One region of the Aquamicrobium sp. YD-1-mutant5 genome, then DNA from elsewhere that is predicted to be linked to it. Evidence: riboswitches for the same ligand, from Rfam matches in the RefSeq annotation. Region 1 holds a riboswitch; each other region holds the start of a gene.
The links. Region 1 has a riboswitch for cobalamin ahead of AC5XE7_RS18820 (ABC transporter substrate-binding protein). Riboswitches for the same ligand answer to the same signal wherever they lie in the genome.
Positions count from the first base shown of each region.

Region 2: linked by a shared signal. The riboswitch ahead of AC5XE7_RS05845 (TonB-dependent receptor plug domain-containing protein) and the one ahead of AC5XE7_RS18820 (ABC transporter substrate-binding protein) in region 1 are both predicted to bind cobalamin.
Region 3: linked by a shared signal. The riboswitch ahead of AC5XE7_RS00115 (DUF1636 family protein) and the one ahead of AC5XE7_RS18820 (ABC transporter substrate-binding protein) in region 1 are both predicted to bind cobalamin.
Region 4: linked by a shared signal. The riboswitch ahead of AC5XE7_RS10890 (DUF1852 domain-containing protein) and the one ahead of AC5XE7_RS18820 (ABC transporter substrate-binding protein) in region 1 are both predicted to bind cobalamin.

Region 1 is NZ_JCAKKP010000020.1:40,573-44,779, reverse strand. It holds gene AC5XE7_RS18825 (TonB-dependent receptor domain-containing protein) at 1-1,428, shown strand, start outside; cobalamin riboswitch at 1,714-1,917, shown strand; gene AC5XE7_RS18820 (ABC transporter substrate-binding protein) at 2,071-3,087, shown strand; gene AC5XE7_RS18815 (FecCD family ABC transporter permease) at 3,084-4,139, shown strand; gene AC5XE7_RS18810 (ABC transporter ATP-binding protein) at 4,136-4,207, shown strand, end outside.
Region 2 is NZ_JCAKKP010000003.1:295,713-299,919, forward strand. It holds gene AC5XE7_RS05830 (fused DSP-PTPase phosphatase/NAD kinase-like protein) at 1-258, opposite strand, end outside; gene AC5XE7_RS05835 (5-(carboxyamino)imidazole ribonucleotide synthase) at 398-1,474, opposite strand; gene purE (5-(carboxyamino)imidazole ribonucleotide mutase) at 1,471-1,968, opposite strand; cobalamin riboswitch at 2,094-2,291, shown strand; gene AC5XE7_RS05845 (TonB-dependent receptor plug domain-containing protein) at 2,565-4,207, shown strand, end outside.
Region 3 is NZ_JCAKKP010000001.1:21,630-25,836, forward strand. It holds gene cobN (cobaltochelatase subunit CobN) at 1-411, opposite strand, end outside; gene cobW (cobalamin biosynthesis protein CobW) at 446-1,483, opposite strand; gene AC5XE7_RS00115 (DUF1636 family protein) at 1,480-1,899, opposite strand; cobalamin riboswitch at 1,937-2,138, opposite strand; gene AC5XE7_RS00120 (winged helix-turn-helix domain-containing protein) at 2,155-3,357, opposite strand; gene AC5XE7_RS00125 (NADH-quinone oxidoreductase subunit A) at 3,674-4,039, shown strand; gene AC5XE7_RS00130 (NuoB/complex I 20 kDa subunit family protein) at 4,030-4,207, shown strand, end outside.
Region 4 is NZ_JCAKKP010000005.1:198,410-202,616, forward strand. It holds gene AC5XE7_RS10885 (methionine synthase) at 1-480, opposite strand, end outside; gene AC5XE7_RS10890 (DUF1852 domain-containing protein) at 508-1,557, opposite strand; cobalamin riboswitch at 1,656-1,870, opposite strand; gene AC5XE7_RS10895 (outer membrane protein) at 2,120-2,866, opposite strand; gene AC5XE7_RS10900 (HP1242/YdcH family protein) at 3,134-3,367, opposite strand; gene AC5XE7_RS10905 (hypothetical protein) at 3,643-4,173, opposite strand.

The DNA of each region.
Region 1 (4,207 bases):
ATCGAGCTTTCCGGCCGCTACGAGATCGGCGGCTTCACGGCCGATCTCTCGGCCAACTATTTCCTCAACGTCGAATATTGCCGCACGGCCGGCACCTGCGAGAACAAGTCGCTCTATGGCGACTATGCGACAAACCATGTGCAGCCCGAATACACCGTCGACCTGACGCTGTCGCAGAAGCTGCTGGAGGACCAGCTCACGGTCGGCGGGCGCATTTCCCATGTCGGGCCGCGCGCCATTGGCCATGGCGACGTGACCGCGCAGGGCGCCAGCGAGTTCATCTCCCTTGTCGACTGGAAGCCTTACACGCTTGTCGATGTCTTCGCCGAATACAAGATCACCGAGGACCTGACCGCCGCGGTGCGCGTGGAGAACCTGTTCGACCGCTTCTATGTCGATCCGCTCGGTCTTGTCACGCAGCCGGGACCGGGACGGACTTTCTATGCGAGCCTGACGGGATCGTTCGGTGGCGAGCAGAGTTTCCAGCCATTCAGCAATCCGCTTGCCGGGCTGGCGGGCGGCCACGGCGCGGCGCGCGGTGGCGAAGCTGCCGCCATCAACTGGAGCGGCCTCTATGCCGGTGTACATGCCGGTGGCGCGTTTGGGCGCACATGGGGCTCCACGACGACGCTCGACGGTTCCGACAGCACCATCGCCGCGCGTGAATCGGCGGACCTCAAGCTCAACGGCGCCATGTTCGGCGTACAGGCCGGCTACAACTGGCAGCTCGACAATGGCGTGGTGCTCGGTCTGGAGGGAGACTGGAGCAAGACCTACAACATCACCGGCTCGAAGAAGGTTCTGTCCACCGACCCCGTGCTGGCGGCCAAGGGGCATGCCGATGCTTATACGAGCTACGACGTCGACTGGATGGCCAGCCTGCGCCCGAAGATCGGCTACGCTTTCAGCAATCGCTTCATGGCCTATGCCACGGGTGGATTGGCGCTCGCGCGCGAAACACAATGGCGCGATCAGTACATTTCCGACCAGGCCGATGAAACCCTCCCCAACGGTACGCAAACGGCCGTTTTCTCCGTCGAGAAGGCCGCCGCCACCCGCGCCGGCTTCACCATTGGTGGCGGCCTCGAATATGCGCTGAACGACAACTGGTCGATCAAGGCCGACTATACCTACAGCCGCTTCGGCAAGAAGGATTTCAGGTTCAGAAATGCCCGCGCGGGCACAGGCAAGGATTATACGACCTCGACAACCACCGTCGTCGGCTATGAAACGGTCGACCCTTCGCAGGACCCCAGCATGGCGTGGTTGTGCGACATGGATCCTAGCTTCTGCACGCCCTATGAAAAGCCCATCTATGAGACGACGACGACCAACCATCCGGGCAGTTCAAGTACCGTGAACGGCCGCAATGCCTCAAACGCCCTCGATTTCCACATGATCAAGGTCGGTCTGAACTACCGGTTCTGAGATCAGCAGATCACGAGACAACACCTGAAGGCTTCACCGCAGCGGGAGGCGCCCAAATCGGGCGTCTCCGTGCCGGACGTGCCACCCGCGGCAAGATCAGCAGGGCGCTCGCACAGGCCGCGAGCATCAGAGCCTCGTTCCCTGCCACAACTGCATCCGGCAGCTCTTTCAGCACCATCATCGGTCAAGGCAGGATCGGGCTTGCAAGCTGTGATTTTACCCCAACAGGGGCCGTGAAAGGCTCTGGGAAGGCGCGACGAATTGCTTGAAAAGCCTGACGCACATGAGATACGAGCAGGTGTCGGTTTCCGCAAGGAACGAAGAGGGAATTCGCCGCAGGCTTCAAAAAGGCCTGTGAAACGAAACTGCCCCCGCAACTGTAGGCGGTAGAGTCCTCTCCCCGAAATGCCACTGGGCCCCGGGCCCGGGAAGGTGGGGAAAGGACGGTGACCCGTCAGTCAGGAGACCTGCCGACAACTGGAACTGAATGTGCCGGGCGGGGTGCCCGGGAGAGGTTGTCGATGAAGCCGTCCCTGCCTGTACGGGCTCTATTGCGTATCCTTCGGGGTGCGCGGCTTTCCATTGTCGTCCCGACCCGAAGCCTTCGGTCCCTGCCGCAAACCGATCGGAGAACTTCGCGTCATGACCTTCCCGCGTCTGGCACTTGCCGCCGCCAGCCTTGCGCTGCTCACCGCCTATGCGTCCGCTGAACCCACCAGATACCCGCTCACGCTGGAAAACTGCGGTGAGACGATCACTTTCGACAAGGCTCCTGCCACGAGCGTAACCGTCGGACAGGCCGCCACCGAGGCGCTCTATGCGCTTGGCCTTGGCGACAAGGTGACCGGCACCTCCGTCTGGTTCACCGACGTTCTGCCGGAGTACAAGACGATCAACGACAAGGTGGAGCGCCTCGCCGACAACGATCCGAGCTTCGAAAGCGTCGTGGCGAAGAAGCCCGGCCTCGTTGCCATCCAGTTCATCTGGCATGTCGGGCCGGAAGGCATCGTCGCCACCCGCGAGCAGTTCCACGAGGTCGGCATCCCGACCTATGTTATGCCTGCCGATTGCGTGGCCAAGGACAACTCGGTCGGCGTCGACGGCACCCGCAGCGCCGCCTTCTCGACCGAAACCATCCATCAGGGCGTGCGCGAACTTGCCGAAATCTTTGACGTGCAGGACAAGGGCGAGGAAGTCGTCGCCGATCTGGTCAAGCGCGAGCAGGATGCGGTCGAGCGCGCAAAAGCGCTCGATCTCAAGGACGTGTCGGCCGTGTTCTGGTTCTCCAGCGCCGACATGAACATCGATCCCTATGTCGCCGGTCGCAAGGGCGGGCCGGCTTACATGCTCGACAAGCTCGGCATCCGCAACATCGTGGAATCGGATGAGGAATGGCCGGTCGTAGGCTGGGAAACCATCGCCAGGGCCAACCCGACGCTGATCGTGATCGCCAAAATGGATCGCCGCCGCTTCCCTGCCGACGACTTCGAGAAGAAGCTCGAATTTCTGAAGAGCGATCCGGTCGCCAGCCAGATGGACGCGGTGAAGAACAACCGCATCGTGGTGATGGATGCCCATGCCATGGACGCCACCATGCGCACGGTTTCCGGCATCGAGGTGCTGGCGGACGCGCTGGTCGAACAGGGCATCGCCAGGTGACCATTGCCACCGCAGGCCGGCATTCCGTAGCGCGCCTGTGGTGGCGCTGGCCTGCGGGGCTCGTCGCCATGGCGGGGACGGTCTTTGCCGGCACCTGCATCGGTGAGACGCCCATTCCGCTCTCCATCGTGGTGCAGACGCTGGCCAACAAGGTTCTGGGTGCTGCCTATCCGCTCGATCCGATCGATATGGGCATCATCTGGAACTATCGCCTGCCGCGCGCGCTGGTGGCCGCATCCTGCGGCGCGGGGCTGGCGCTGTCCGGCCTCGTGCTGCAATCGCTGCTGCGCAATGCGCTGGCCGACCCCTATCTGCTCGGCATCTCCGCCGGTGCCTCGACGGGTGCGGTGACGGTGACGATTGCCGGTATCGGCGGCGGAGCGGTCTCCATGTCGCTCGGCGCCTTCGCCGGCGCGGTCACCGCCTTCCTGCTGGTTGCCCTTCTGGCACGGGCGGCGGGCGGCGGCGTTTCCACGCGCGGCACAGGACAGATCATTCTGGCGGGCATCGCCGGCTCGCAACTCTTCAACGCGTTGACCTCCTTCATCATCACCAAGTCGGCCAATGCCGAGCAGGCGCGCGGCATCATGTTCTGGCTGCTCGGCAATCTGAGCGGCGTGCGCTGGCCGGATGTGACGCTGGCCGTACCCATCGCCCTGACCGGGCTGATTGCCTGCGTCTGGCATGCGCGCGCGCTCGATGCCTTCGCCTTCGGCGCCGACTCCGCAGCCTCGCTGGGTATTGCCGTGCGCAGGGTGCAGGTCGTGCTGATCGGGTTGACCGCGCTGGTCACTGCCGTCATGGTTTCCATCGTCGGCTCCATCGGCTTCGTCGGGCTGGTCATCCCGCATGCGGCGCGTTTCGTGGTCGGCGTACGCCATGGGCGTCTGGTGCCGGCGACGGCGCTGACGGGCGCTGCCTTCCTCATCGCGGCTGACGTGCTTTCGCGCACCATGATCCCCGGTCAGGTGCTGCCGATCGGCGTCATCACGGCTTTGGTCGGCGCGCCGGCCTTCGCCCTGATCCTGCTCAGGGGACGCCGCCGGCCATGATCCTTGAAGCAAGCAATCTCGGCTGGAGCGTGCGCCGTCTCCGGATCGTGCAGGGCGTGGACCTTGCC
Region 2 (4,207 bases), on a different contig from region 1:
CTTTTCGACAGGCAGGCCCTTCGAAGAGGACATCGGGAAATCGATGATCCTGATGCCACGGCCCTCCGCCGCCGCGCGCGCTGCCAGCGCTTCGGCATCGGGGGTCTCGTTGCGCAGGTTGATGATGGTGCGGATCCGGTAGCGGTCCGCATAGGCCGCGACGTCGTCCCCGTCCGGTTGTCCGGAGCGGTAGAATTCGCCCGGTATCACCTCATGGAAGTTGCCGAGCAATTGCTGCACGCCCATATGAGCGCCCATCAACAGCGGGGCGCCGAGCAATACGGCGGCGAATACCCATATACGTCGCAATGCAGACTTCCCCGCCTTTGATCCCGGCTACTCCTGACAGCGAATTGCGACAGGAACAAGAATGCGCCGTACGGCCATTGCCGCAGGCTCAGTTGCGGCCGGTCAGGCGGGTGAAATGGCCCATCTTGCGGCCGGGACGCGCCTCTGCCTTTCCATAGAGATGGACAAGGACGTCCGGTTCCGCCACGAGTTCAGGCACGCGCGCGACATCGTCGCCGATCAGGTTCTCCATCACGCAGGCGCTGTGATGGCGCGTGTCGCCCAGCGGCAACCCGGCAATGGCCCTGATGTGCTGTTCGAACTGCGAAACGACGCAGGCGGCTTCGGTCCAGTGGCCTGAATTGTGCACCCGCGGCGCGATCTCGTTGACCAGCACCGACCCGTCGTCCAGCACGAAGAACTCCACGCCGATGACGCCCACATAGCCGAGCGCTTCGAGTATCGAGGCGGCTGCCGCCCGCGCAACGTCGGCGGTAGTGTCGGGAACGGCGGCAGGCACGGTGGAGGTGTGCAGGATGCCGTCGCGATGGACGTTGCGCGCCGGCGCATAGGTCTCCACCCTGCCGTCCGCGCCCCGCGCACCGATCACCGAAATCTCGCACCCGAAGGAAATGAGCCCTTCGAGGATCAGCGGCACCGACCCCATCGCCTCGAAGACGCCGGAATAGCTGCCGCTTTCCATATGGCGAAACACGCGCTGGCCCTTGCCGTCATAGCCCATGCGGCGCGTCTTCAGCACGCCGTTGCCGCCGAAGCTGTGCAGGGCGGACGCAAGGTCCGCGTCGCTGTCGACGGCAAGGAAGGGGGCCGTGTCGATACCGATGCCGTTGAGGAACTGCTTTTCGCTCAGCCGGTCCTGCGACACCTCCAGCGCGCGGGGCGGCGGCAGCACGGGCACGCGCCCGGCGAGCCTCTCGGCGGCCTCCACCGGCACATTCTCGAACTCATAGGTTATGACATCGCTGATTGCGGCCAGTTCGGCCAGCCCGGCCGGATCGTCATAGGCGGCCACGATCTGCCGGTTCGCCACCTGCGCGGCCGGGCAATCGGCCTGCGGCTCCAGCACCGCGATGCGGTAACCGAGGCGGGCGGCGGCCATGGCCAGCATGCGGCCAAGCTGGCCGCCGCCGACGATGCCGATTGTCGATCCGGGCGCCAGCATCACGCGTCGTCCTTCGGCTCGAGGGCAACCTTGTCGGTCTGCGCGGCGCGCCAGGCTTCCAGCCGCCCGGCCAGCGCATCGTCGGTGAGTGCCAGCACGGCAGCGGCCAGAAGTGCCGCATTGACCGCGCCGGCCTTGCCGATGGCCAGCGTGCCGACCGGAATGCCGGCCGGCATCTGCACGATCGACAACAGCGAATCCTGTCCGGACAGCGCCTTCGATTCCACCGGCACGCCAAACACGGGCAGCGACGTCATCGCCGCCGTCATGCCCGGCAGATGCGCGGCCCCGCCGGCACCGGCCACCACCACCTTGTAACCGGCAGCCTTCGCGCCGTGGGCAAAGTCATAGAGACGTTGCGGCGTGCGATGCGCGGAAACGATGAGGCTTTTGTGGGACACACCAAGCTCGGCGAGCGTTTCGGCGGCGTGGCGCATGGTCGCCCAGTCAGACTGGCTGCCCATGATGATGGCGACATCGGCTTGTCGGTCGGTCAATGGCCTGCTCCCGTCAGCTAAAGCGGCGACGTAGCGGAATTTTCGCCCCCCCGCAAGGACGAGAAGTGCGGCGGGCACTGCTGATCCCGTCCTGTCCGAATTGACACGCCGTGCCAGCGATGCTTAGCGTCGCAACCGGAACTGGTTCCGATTACGGATGAAAAGGGAACACGGTCTGCCGCATTGCCGGCAAAGCCGCGACTGCCCCCGCAACTGTAGCCGCCGAGCCTCCCCCGATATGCCACTGGATCTTGACGCTCCGGGAAGGCGGCGGGAGGCAATGACGCGGAAGTCAGGAGACCTGCCGGTTCCGGTCACCCATGTCTGATCTCGGGGTGAGATCGGGCGCGGCCGTCCGCAGCGGTGACACGAAACGTGTTGCCGCGTGCCGGTACGGCCGGGGGTGCAGACTGCACCTCCCCTGCCTGCCAGTTCCCGGTGAAAGGCTGTTTTTCCGGGCGCACCCGTGCCCGGCAGGGGGAAATGACGATGAGAACAACGATTCTGGCGGCCAGCATCTGCTCGCTGACGCTTACCGGTACTGTCCGGGCGCAGGATGAAGGTCTGCAGGCCGGCGATTCATCGAGCTGAAGACGATTTCGGTAACCGCCAACCGCACCCCGACCCAAAAGAACAAGGTCGGCTCGAAGGTGGAGCGGATCACGCAGGCGGAAATCGGGGCGAAATCCCGTCCGGTCCTCAGCGACTATCTGAACCTGCTGCCCGGCGTTTCGGTTGCCAGAAATGGCGGCCTCGGCGGCACAACCGGCCTTTTCGTGCGCGGACTTGGCTCCGGCTACGTCAAGACGCTCTACAATGGCATCGACATTTCCGATCCAACCGGCACACAGGTGCTGACGCATTACCAGTATCTTCTCACCGGCGGCATCAGCAATGTGGACGTTCTGAAGGGCTCCCAGAGCACCCTCTACGGTTCCAGTGCCATAGCCGGTCTGGTGAACATCTCGACACTCGGCCAACCGGACAGCGGCATTCACCATACGGTTGAGGCCGAGGGCGGTTCTTTCGGCACCGTGCGCGGCCGCTACGGATTTGCGGCTGCGAACGAAGGATCGGGATTCGCAGGCAACATCTCGGGACTGCACACCGACGGCATCTCGGCCCTGGCAGACGGCCGGGAGCGGGATGGCCTCGACAGTCTGAATATCGACCTAACCGCCGAACACAGGATCAACGAAGCCTTTTCGGTCTTCGGCTCGATCCTTCACCTCAATTCCAAGGCCGAGTTCGATGGCACAGGCCCTGACGATCCCGACAGCTATGAGCAGGCGAGGATGACCGGAGGCCGGTTCGGCCTCAATTTCGATCTCATGGACGGCAGGCTGAAGAACACCGTCTCCGCTCAAGGTTTCAAATCGGACCGTGAAAGCGTGTGGGGTGGTTCCCCCAGTTCCTTCATCGGCACGCGGCAGAAGATCGACTATCAGGGATCGTTCGAGGCGACGGAACGAGTTCTCCTGCAATATGGCCTCGACCATGAAAAACAGGAAGCCGACGATGCCGGCGGCGGCAGCCCGCTGGGCAAGTTCGACCTCACCAGCGTGTGGGCTCAGGCGGTTCTCGAACCCATGAATGATCTGGTGCTCACCGCTGGACTTCGCCATGACGAGCATTCCGAATTCGGCGGCCACACCACCTATCGCGGCACGGCGTCCTACCTGTTTGCCACCACAGGAACCCGCCTTCATTCATCTTATGGAACAGGTTTTCGCGCGCCCAGCCTATATGAACTGTATGCGCCGGCAAGCCAGTGGGGCCCAATTGGCAATTCGGGGCTTCAACCGGAAACCAGCAAAAGCTTCGATATTGGAATCGAACAATCACTGCTTGAAGGCAAGCTGCTTGCCGATCTCACCTATTTCAGAATTGACGTTGATAACCTGATTACATTTGGCTCAGGTTATGAGCAAACTCCCGGCACCACGCGCTCGAAAGGTGTCGAAGCTTCCTTCACCTACGCCGCCACCGGCTGGCTCGACCTCGGCGGGTCCTACACCTACACGGATTCGCGCAAGGCGGACGGCACCCATAACGTCCGTATTCCGCGACATGCCGTTGTCCTTTCGGCCGAAGCCCGGCCCGCCGAAAAATGGACCATTGGCGCAGACGTGAAATTCGTCGCGGATGTCGTGGACGGCGGCGCAAAGCTGGATGATTATGTGCTGCTCAACGCCAAAGTCGCCTACCAACTCACCGAGTCCACGCAGATCTACCTTCG
Region 3 (4,207 bases), on a different contig from region 1:
GGAAAGTTCCTCGCTGGGCAGGGTGGAGGCCTGCGCCAGCCGCTCGTCCTCGTCGCGGCATTCGCCGGGCAGCAGTGCCAGCCTGATGCCTTTGGCGCGGGCGATGGCGGCAAGCTGGTCGCAGCCATAGCGCCACCAGTCATAGCCGCCCAGAAGACGTACCAGAATGACCTTTGCGTGGCTGGCGACGCTGTCCACCCACAGATCGACCGACATGGGGTGGCGCAGGTCGCGCAGGGCCGCCAGCCGCATCGAGGGCAGGCGATCCGCGTCGGCTTTCCACGCGGAGGCCAGGGCGGCCAGATCGCTGTCGGTAAAGGACAGCGCCACCACCTCGCCTGGCGTCTGGCGCAGGTCGACCGGCTCGATGACGTCATCGAGCGAGGCGGAGGTGGTGGTCAGGATATGCATGGTTCAATCCTGATGAGCGGCGCGCCTGCCGTGTTCAGCCCGCCAGTATCTTCTCGATCGCCGGCTGGTCGAGACCTTTCAGGCCGATGACGACCAGCTGCGAACGGCGCTCGTCCTGCGCCGTCCAGGCGCGATCATAATAATGATTGACGCGCGCACCAACAGCCTGAACCAGCAGGCGCATCGGCTTGCCCGCAACGTCCACGAAACCCTTGACGCGCAGCACGTCCTGCTGCTCGGCAGCGATGGCGATGCGGCGGGCGAGGTCCTCGGGATCGGTGACAGCAGCGATGTCGACGATAAAGGTGTCGAAATCGTCGTGCTCGTGATCGCCGACGCCGTCATGATGCGACTTGCGGTTTTCGATGTCGTCCTCGACGGCGAGACCGAGGCCGAGCAGGATTGAAGGATCGACCTTGCCGTGCTCGGACGGAACCACCTTCACCGCCGGCCCGATATGGGCATCGACGATCCTGCGGGCGCGCCCGGCGGCGGCTTCATCGAGCAGATCGTTCTTGGAGAGGATGATGAGGTCTGCGCAGGCGACCTGATCCTCAAAGACCTCCTCGATCGGGTCGTCATGGTCGAGCGACTCGTCTTCTGCGCGCTGGGCGGCAAGCGCGTCCATGTCGGAGGCAACCTTGCCCTCGGCAAGGGCCGGGCCATCGACCACGGCAATGACGCCGTCGACGGTGACGCGGCTTTTCACGCTCGGCCACTGGAATGCCTGCACCAGCGGCTTCGGCAAAGCGAGGCCGGAGGTTTCGATCAGGATGTGGTCGACCTTAGGCGTGCGCGACAGGATCTGGTCGAGCGCCGGCACGAAATCGTCGGCAACCGTGCAGCAGATGCAGCCATTGGCCAGTTCGACGATGTTTTCCTCGGGGCAGGTGTCGATGCCGCAGCCTTTCAGGATTTCGCCATCGACGCCGACATCGCCGAATTCGTTGACGATGAGGGCGAGCCGCTTGCCTGCGGATTGTTCGAGCAGGTTGCGGATCAGCGTGGTCTTGCCGGCGCCGAGGAAGCCGGTGACGACGGTGCAGGGCACGCGGGTGGCGTTTGCGGTCATGATTGGTCCTTCAGAAGGGTCAGGGGAGGAATGCGCGCGACAAGGCCGCGCTTGAGTGAGTCTGGGCGGCCGCGCCACGGAATTTTTCCGTCTTCGGCGTTGGCCAGCTGACACGCGCCGATCACCAGATCGGCGCCGCTGTCCTCGGCGAGGTCGCCGAAGACATAGCTCCAGGCCCCGTCGTGCAGGATGGAGGCGCTGAGGCGGCGCTTGCAGTTGCCGAGGCATTCCACCGTGCGCACCTCGACTGGCTGGCCGGCGGCGGCGCGGCGCGTGTTTTCGGCCAGCTTCTCACCGGCGCGCGGATGCGTATCCGAGCCGCTGGCGTCGCGACAGGAAATGCAGACGATGATCGTGGTGTCGCTGGTCCGGTTGCCGGACTGGCCGGTTTCGCAGGCGGCGGGATTGCTGTCCAAAATACGCTCCTTGCCCGGGACACCCGCCAGGCTTGCGGCTTTTCTCGTACAGACGGCAGGTCTCCTGGCTTGCGGGTCATCGCCCTGATGCCGCCTTCCCGGGGATAACCCAGTGGCTGCCGGCAAGGGCTCGTCGCTTACAGTTGCGGGCACAGCCGCGGAGTCGGGAAAAATCCCTCACCGCGTTCCCTCTTAGCTCCCCTTCTTTGAAAGAGGAGACCGTCGCGGGGATTTAGGCTTGGGCGGGTCGCACTGTCAACGCGCGGCGATGGCGGACAGCGCAGGTCCGAGGCTGCCGGCCGGGGTGATTTCCATGCGATCGAGTTGCAGCCACTGGCGCATCTGGTCCAGCTCTTCGCAAAGTGCGGCTGCGGTTTCGGGCGGTGCGTCGGGTTCGGCATAGGCGGCATGGACGCGCAGAATGCCGGCGGGTCGGTCCGCTTTCAGATCGACGCGTGCGACAATCCTGTCGCCCAGCAAAAAGGGCAGGACATAATAGCCATATTGCCGCTTTTCGGCCGGCGTGTAGATCTCGATCCGGTAGCGGAAGCCGAACAGGCTTTCGGTGCGGTCCCGCTCGAACACCAGCGGGTCGAAAGGGGCGAGCAGGGTGCGGGCCTCGATCCTGCGCGGCAGACGCGCGTCGCGGTGCAGATAGGCTTGCCTGCTCCATCCTTTGACGGTGACGGGAATCAATTCCCCTTCCTCGACAAGATCAGCGATGAGCGGTGCGGTCTCGGTCGCGGCAAGTCGAAAGTAATCGCGCAGGCAGGCGGCGGTGGCGATGCCATGGGCGCGCGCGGAAATGCGCAGCAATTCGCGCTGGGCATCCGCCGGAGAGGGAACCGGCAGGTCGAGGACTGCCCGGGGCAGAACGCGTTCCGGCAGATCGTAGACCCGCTCGAACCCGCGCCTGTGGGCGGTGGTGATTCTTCCCGCCCAGAACAGCCACTCAAAGGCCATCTTTGCCTCGCTCCAGCCCCACCAGCCGCCGGAGCCCTTGTGGCCGTCCATGTCGGAGGCGGCGAGCGGGCCGCGCGTTTCAACTTCGCGAAATATCTCCGCGATGAAATCCGCGCGCTCGCGGCCGAACCTGGCCAGTCCGCGATACATCTCCTCGCCGCGCTCTGCCCTTTCCATGCGCCATCGCAACAGCGGATAGGTCTCCAGCGGCAGCAGCGAGGCCTCATGCGCCCAGTATTCGAAAAGCTGGCGCTTCGCTCCCGGACGGGCCGCGTCGTCGAGCAGCGAAAGCGGGTAGGGGCCAAGCCGCGAATAAAGCGGCATATAGTGCGCCCGCACCACGGCGCTGACCGAGTCGATCTGGAAAAGTGCGGTGCGGGAAACGACACGGGAGACGTGTCGGCGGTCGGGTGCACTTTTTGCGCGAGGCGCGCCGAAGCCCTGCGCGGCCAGCGCAATGCGACGTGCAAGGGCGGGGGAAATGGTTTCCTTCATATGATCCAAGCCTATCTGGAGTCATGGTTTACAGCAGCCCGATTCCTGCACGCTACCAGCTAAACCCCGGGAATACTGTCAGGACTAAAAGTGGAGTAAAAAGTGAAGGAAATCAAAGATGATCAGTTTTGTCGCAGATAGTGTGCAGTGCAGCGTTTTGAACAAGGTTTGACTTGCTTCGGCCATCCGCCTGCGCTAACCCTCGCCGCGTTGCAGCATGGGGCCGAAGAGGTTCCAGGGCAAATCTGTCACGCTTCCGTAACAGGGCCGGCTGCGCTAGTCTCAGGCGGATCCGCCGCCAACGGAAAGTTGCAGCATGAACGAGTTGCTAAGTTCGTATCTGCCGATCGTCATCTTTATCGGCGTGGCACTGGTGATCGCACTGGCGCTGATCGTGGCTCCCTTCCTGGTGGCCTATCGCGACCCCGATCCTGAAAAGCTGTCGGCCTACGAGTGCGGTTTCAACTCGTTCGACGATGCCCGCATGAAGTTCGACATCCGCTTCTATCTGGTGTCGATCCTGTTCATCATCTTCGATCTGGAGGTGGCGTTCCTGTTCCCGTGGGCGGTTTCGTTCGGCGATATCGGCATGCTCGGATTCTGGTCGATGATGGTGTTCCTTGGCGTTCTCACCATCGGCTTCATATATGAGTGGAAGAAAGGGGCGCTGGAATGGGATTGATCAGCGATTCCGGCACGCTCGTCGCGCCGCAGCCTAAGGGTATCCTCGATCCGCGTACCGGAAAGCCGGTCGGTTCGGATGATCCTTTCTTCATCGGCATCAACGACGAGCTGGCCGACAAGGGCTTTCTCGTCACTTCGACCGAGGCGCTCATCACATGGGCGCGCA
Region 4 (4,207 bases), on a different contig from region 1:
GAGGGCTTTGGCGAACTCCCAGGCCAGTTTCTCACGACTTTTATAGTGGGCATCATAGAGCGTATCGATCATGGTCATCGGACCGGGCAGAGCCCATTTGATGGGCTGCGTGGTCTGCTGACGCAGGAATTTGGCATCTTCGACAAAAACCGGCTTCTGGCGGGAAACAGCGCCGACGACCGTCGGCACGCTCGCATCATAGCGATTGCGAATTCGGACCGTCTCACGCTTCTCGAAATCGACACCGTTGAGGTTTTCGATAAACGTCGTGACAAAATGCTGGCGCGTTTGCTCGCCGTCGCTGACGATGTCGATACCCGCCTGCCGTTGATCGTCCAGAGATAGGCGCAGAGCGTCCCGTTTGCCCTCGGCCAGTTCCTCGTCCTGCAGCTTCCATGGCGACCAGAGCTTCTCAGGTTCTGCAAGCCAGGAGGGTTTTGGCAGGCTGCCGGCTGTTGATGTAGGCAAGAGCGTTTTCAAGACAGATAACCTTTTGTTTCCGTTCAATCAAAGAGCGTAGCTGGCGGACCACTGTTGAAGAATGGCCCTGTATGGTTTGATGAAGTGCTCTTCGGCAAATTTTCCCTGCTCGATGGCCAGCCGGCTGCGTTCTTCGCGATCATAGACAATTCGGGTCAGCGAATAGTCCTGATGCTTCAGGCTTGGCTGATAGTGTGCCGCAGCAGCAGAATTGGCATTGTAGATCTCGGGCCGATAGATCTTCTGGAAAGTCTCCATCGTGCTGATGGTGCTGATCAGCTCCAGATTGGTGTAGTCACCCAGCAAGTCTCCGACAAAATAGAAGGCCAACGGCGCAACGCTGTTCGGAGGCATGAAATAGCGAACCTTCAACCCCATCTTTTTGAAATACAGATCGGTCGAAGATAGCTCGCCCTGCTGGTACTCAACGCCCAATACAGGATGATGGTTTTCTGTCCGGCGGTATGTCTTGCTGCTTGACGCGCTCAGGCAAATGACCGGAGGCTTGTTGAAATGCTCTTTATAGGCGTTTGAGTTCAGGAAGCACCTGAACAATTTTCCATGAAGGTCACCGAAATCATCGGGGATGCTGAATTCAGCCCGATCCTTGTTATGCGCCGGCAGGAGCACGCTGAAGTCATAGTCCCGCACGTAAGAGGAAAAATTATTCCCTACAATGCCCTCGATGCGCTCATTGGTCTTGTGATCAACGATAATCGTTTTCAATATTTCAATGAGCGGGAAGGCATCGCTGTCGCCTTCATCGCCAATGGTCATCTCAGCCGAAATGATCTCAAGCTCGACAGAATAACGATCGGCTTTGGGGTTGTCCCAATGCGCCAGTGCGTTGAACCTGTTGTCAATCATCCTCAGGGCATTGCGCAGGTTTTCCTGACGGTTCTCGCCCCGGGCCAGATTGGCGAAATTGGTCGTGATACGCGTGCTGTCCGCGGGACGATAATCCTCATCGAAACGAAGGCTCTTGAGGCGAAACGTGAAATCGTGATTCCTCGCGACCGGTCGGCGAGCGACCGACGGCGCCCCCGGGGAGGCATCGGAAATTGCGGTTTGAGACATGACTTACCCCAATAAGTTGGGGGCATGGGTCAGCGGACACATAGCAGGATCGGCCGCGACGCGGTCTCCGCTACGGCACACCGGGACACCCCGCCCGTGGACGTTATTTCGCCAAGGCAGGTCTCCTGGCTCACGGGTCAGCGCTGCTGTCCGTCTTCCCAGGGTTTCACCCCAGTGACATGCTGGACATCAACTCGCCGCTTACAGTTGCGGGGGCAGCTCCGGCTTTCCCGAAAAGACGAGGCACCGGCTTCCCTCTTAGCCCCGGCGCGTTGCGCGCAACGACCGGAGAACCTAGGCACGCGCACCTTCCTGCAATTCCAGTCCGAAGTCAATAGGACATAAAGGAATGCTTATATCTTTAAGTCGCAAATACCAATATCCGGTTCTTCGATGCCGGCATCTGAACAAAAAAAGCCCCGGCTGATTGCCGGGGCTTCGATTTCAGAGCCGTTCAGTGTTTCACGGAGTCATTGAACGGCTCTAAGTCTTTGGTTTGTCGCATTTCCGAACCGGAAAAGTGTTTCCACTTTTCCTGGAAACGCTCCAGAGAGAAACCAGATCAGAACTTGTAGTTGAAGCCAACCCGGACCGTATGGAAGTTGAACTTCCGGTCAATGTTGACATCAGCGCCACCGACGGTGTCCGAGAACACATTCGCCTTGCCGAGATCGGTGTAGAGATATTCCGACTTCACGGTCCAGTTGTCGGTCACGGCATATTCCGCACCCGCACCGACAGTCCAGCCGGTCTTCGTCTTCTTCACGCTTTCATTGAAGGCGGTACCGCCCAGATTGCCCTTGGCATAGCTCTTGGTTTCGCCATAGGCGAGACCACCCGTGGCGTAGACGAGGAAGCGGTCGGTCGCCGTATAACCGAGGCGGGCGCGAACCGTGCCGTACCAGTTCAGTTTCGTGCCGATGGCAGCATCAAGAGCGCCAGCGCCAGGCACATTGACGGAGATATTGGTTTCGCCCTTGACGTTTCCACCCTGGAAATCAGCTTCGACACCATAGACGATCTGATCAGCCTGGAAGTTCCAGCCCGCCTGAACGCCGCCAAGGAAACCGCTGGAGTTCATATTCAGCGAACCGCTGGCCAGTGTACCCGTCGTGTCGGTGACGCTGAACGGATGCTTTGCCTTGCCGCCGCCATAGCCAAGGTTGAAGCCGACATAACCGCCGGTCCAGCTATAGAAGGAAGCCGGAGCCACCGGAGCAGGCTCACTGTAAACAATCGCATCAGCAGCATAAGCGCCACCCGAAGCAAGAATGACAGAAACAGCAGCAAGAGAGAGAACTTTTCTCATGACAAAACCTCTTAGTTGAAATCGTGAAATTAACTTACGATCGTCATCGTAAAATGTCTGTAACATAAAAGACACATTTCGTTATGAAGATCAAAAGTCCATAAAATACAGATATTTGAATAGTTAACAATAAATTAAACATACACAAAACGAAGTGAAGCCACTCAGAGGAAAAAGTTTCTGAGTGGCACCGGATATAATCTTACCATAGGTAAAGATTATGCTTAATTCACCGCCCCACCGGGCATAACCTGCGCTGATTTACTATCAGCTCAGCGCGGAGGCAATTTTGTCCTTGAGAGCAAGGCGGCGGCGGCGCAGTTCCGTTTCGGCATCGTCGCTGATCGTATCGATACGCGTCTCGGACCTGTGTATCTGATCGTTGACGTCGTCATACTCTTCGAGGACACGGGCGAACTCCGGATCCTGTGCCTTGAGAGCATGGATTGCATCCAGCTTGCCGGGGAATTCTTCGCCAAGGGTATGCGGGGTGTTTGACATGTCGCCTCCTGTGGTTTGCTTCCCAAACATAGAAGGTAGGGCGTCGGCCCGGTTGATCAATGTCAAACAAATGGCTGACCCAGCGGAACATCGTATCGCAGGTCACAGCCTTCGCCGTGCGGGGCAGGCCCCCCAATGGCGCATGCAGAATTCCGGGTTGAGAGTTTGCCTTGCCTGTCGGTGATTTCAAAAAAACGCCGTCTTCGCCGCAGCACCAGCCCGCAGGATTGGGCGACTGCTGACGAGGCGGCACAAGATTTTGCGATTGAGCCGTGTCAGTGAACGGTTTCGAGCCCCAGCTTGCGGCGCAGACGCCCGGTCCGCTCCCTGAACATGGCATGGCGCTCGGCTTCACGCGTCGCGGCAAAAACCATCGAGAGCAACTGCTCTTTCTCGGTCTCGTCGAGAAGAGGCTTCAGGAATTCGGCCGTCTTGTCGATGACGGTCGGCACGTCGGCAACCTGATCGCTGGCCCATTTCGCATAGGCGATGGCTTCGTCGAGTTGCTTGTCGCTTCCCGCTATCAGGGCGATCTGCTCGCGCACGCGTGTCTCGATGATATCGGTCACCGGCCGGTCTTCCGCCGCTATCGCCATCACCACGGTGGCGGCAGCCGTAACAGGGTGATCGATGACTGCGACCGGTGCGATGGCGGCCTTCTTGCGCAGCTTGTTGCGCCGCATGTTGCCGCGCACCTTGCCGACGGCATCCGCCACCTCATTGGCGGCGTCGCTCATATATTTGAGCCGATACCACCAGAATGCCGCAGCCGCGAATATGCCGATAACGGCTACCAGTATGTGCATGATCAGGCCTCCATGCTTCGCCTATAGCGAAAAC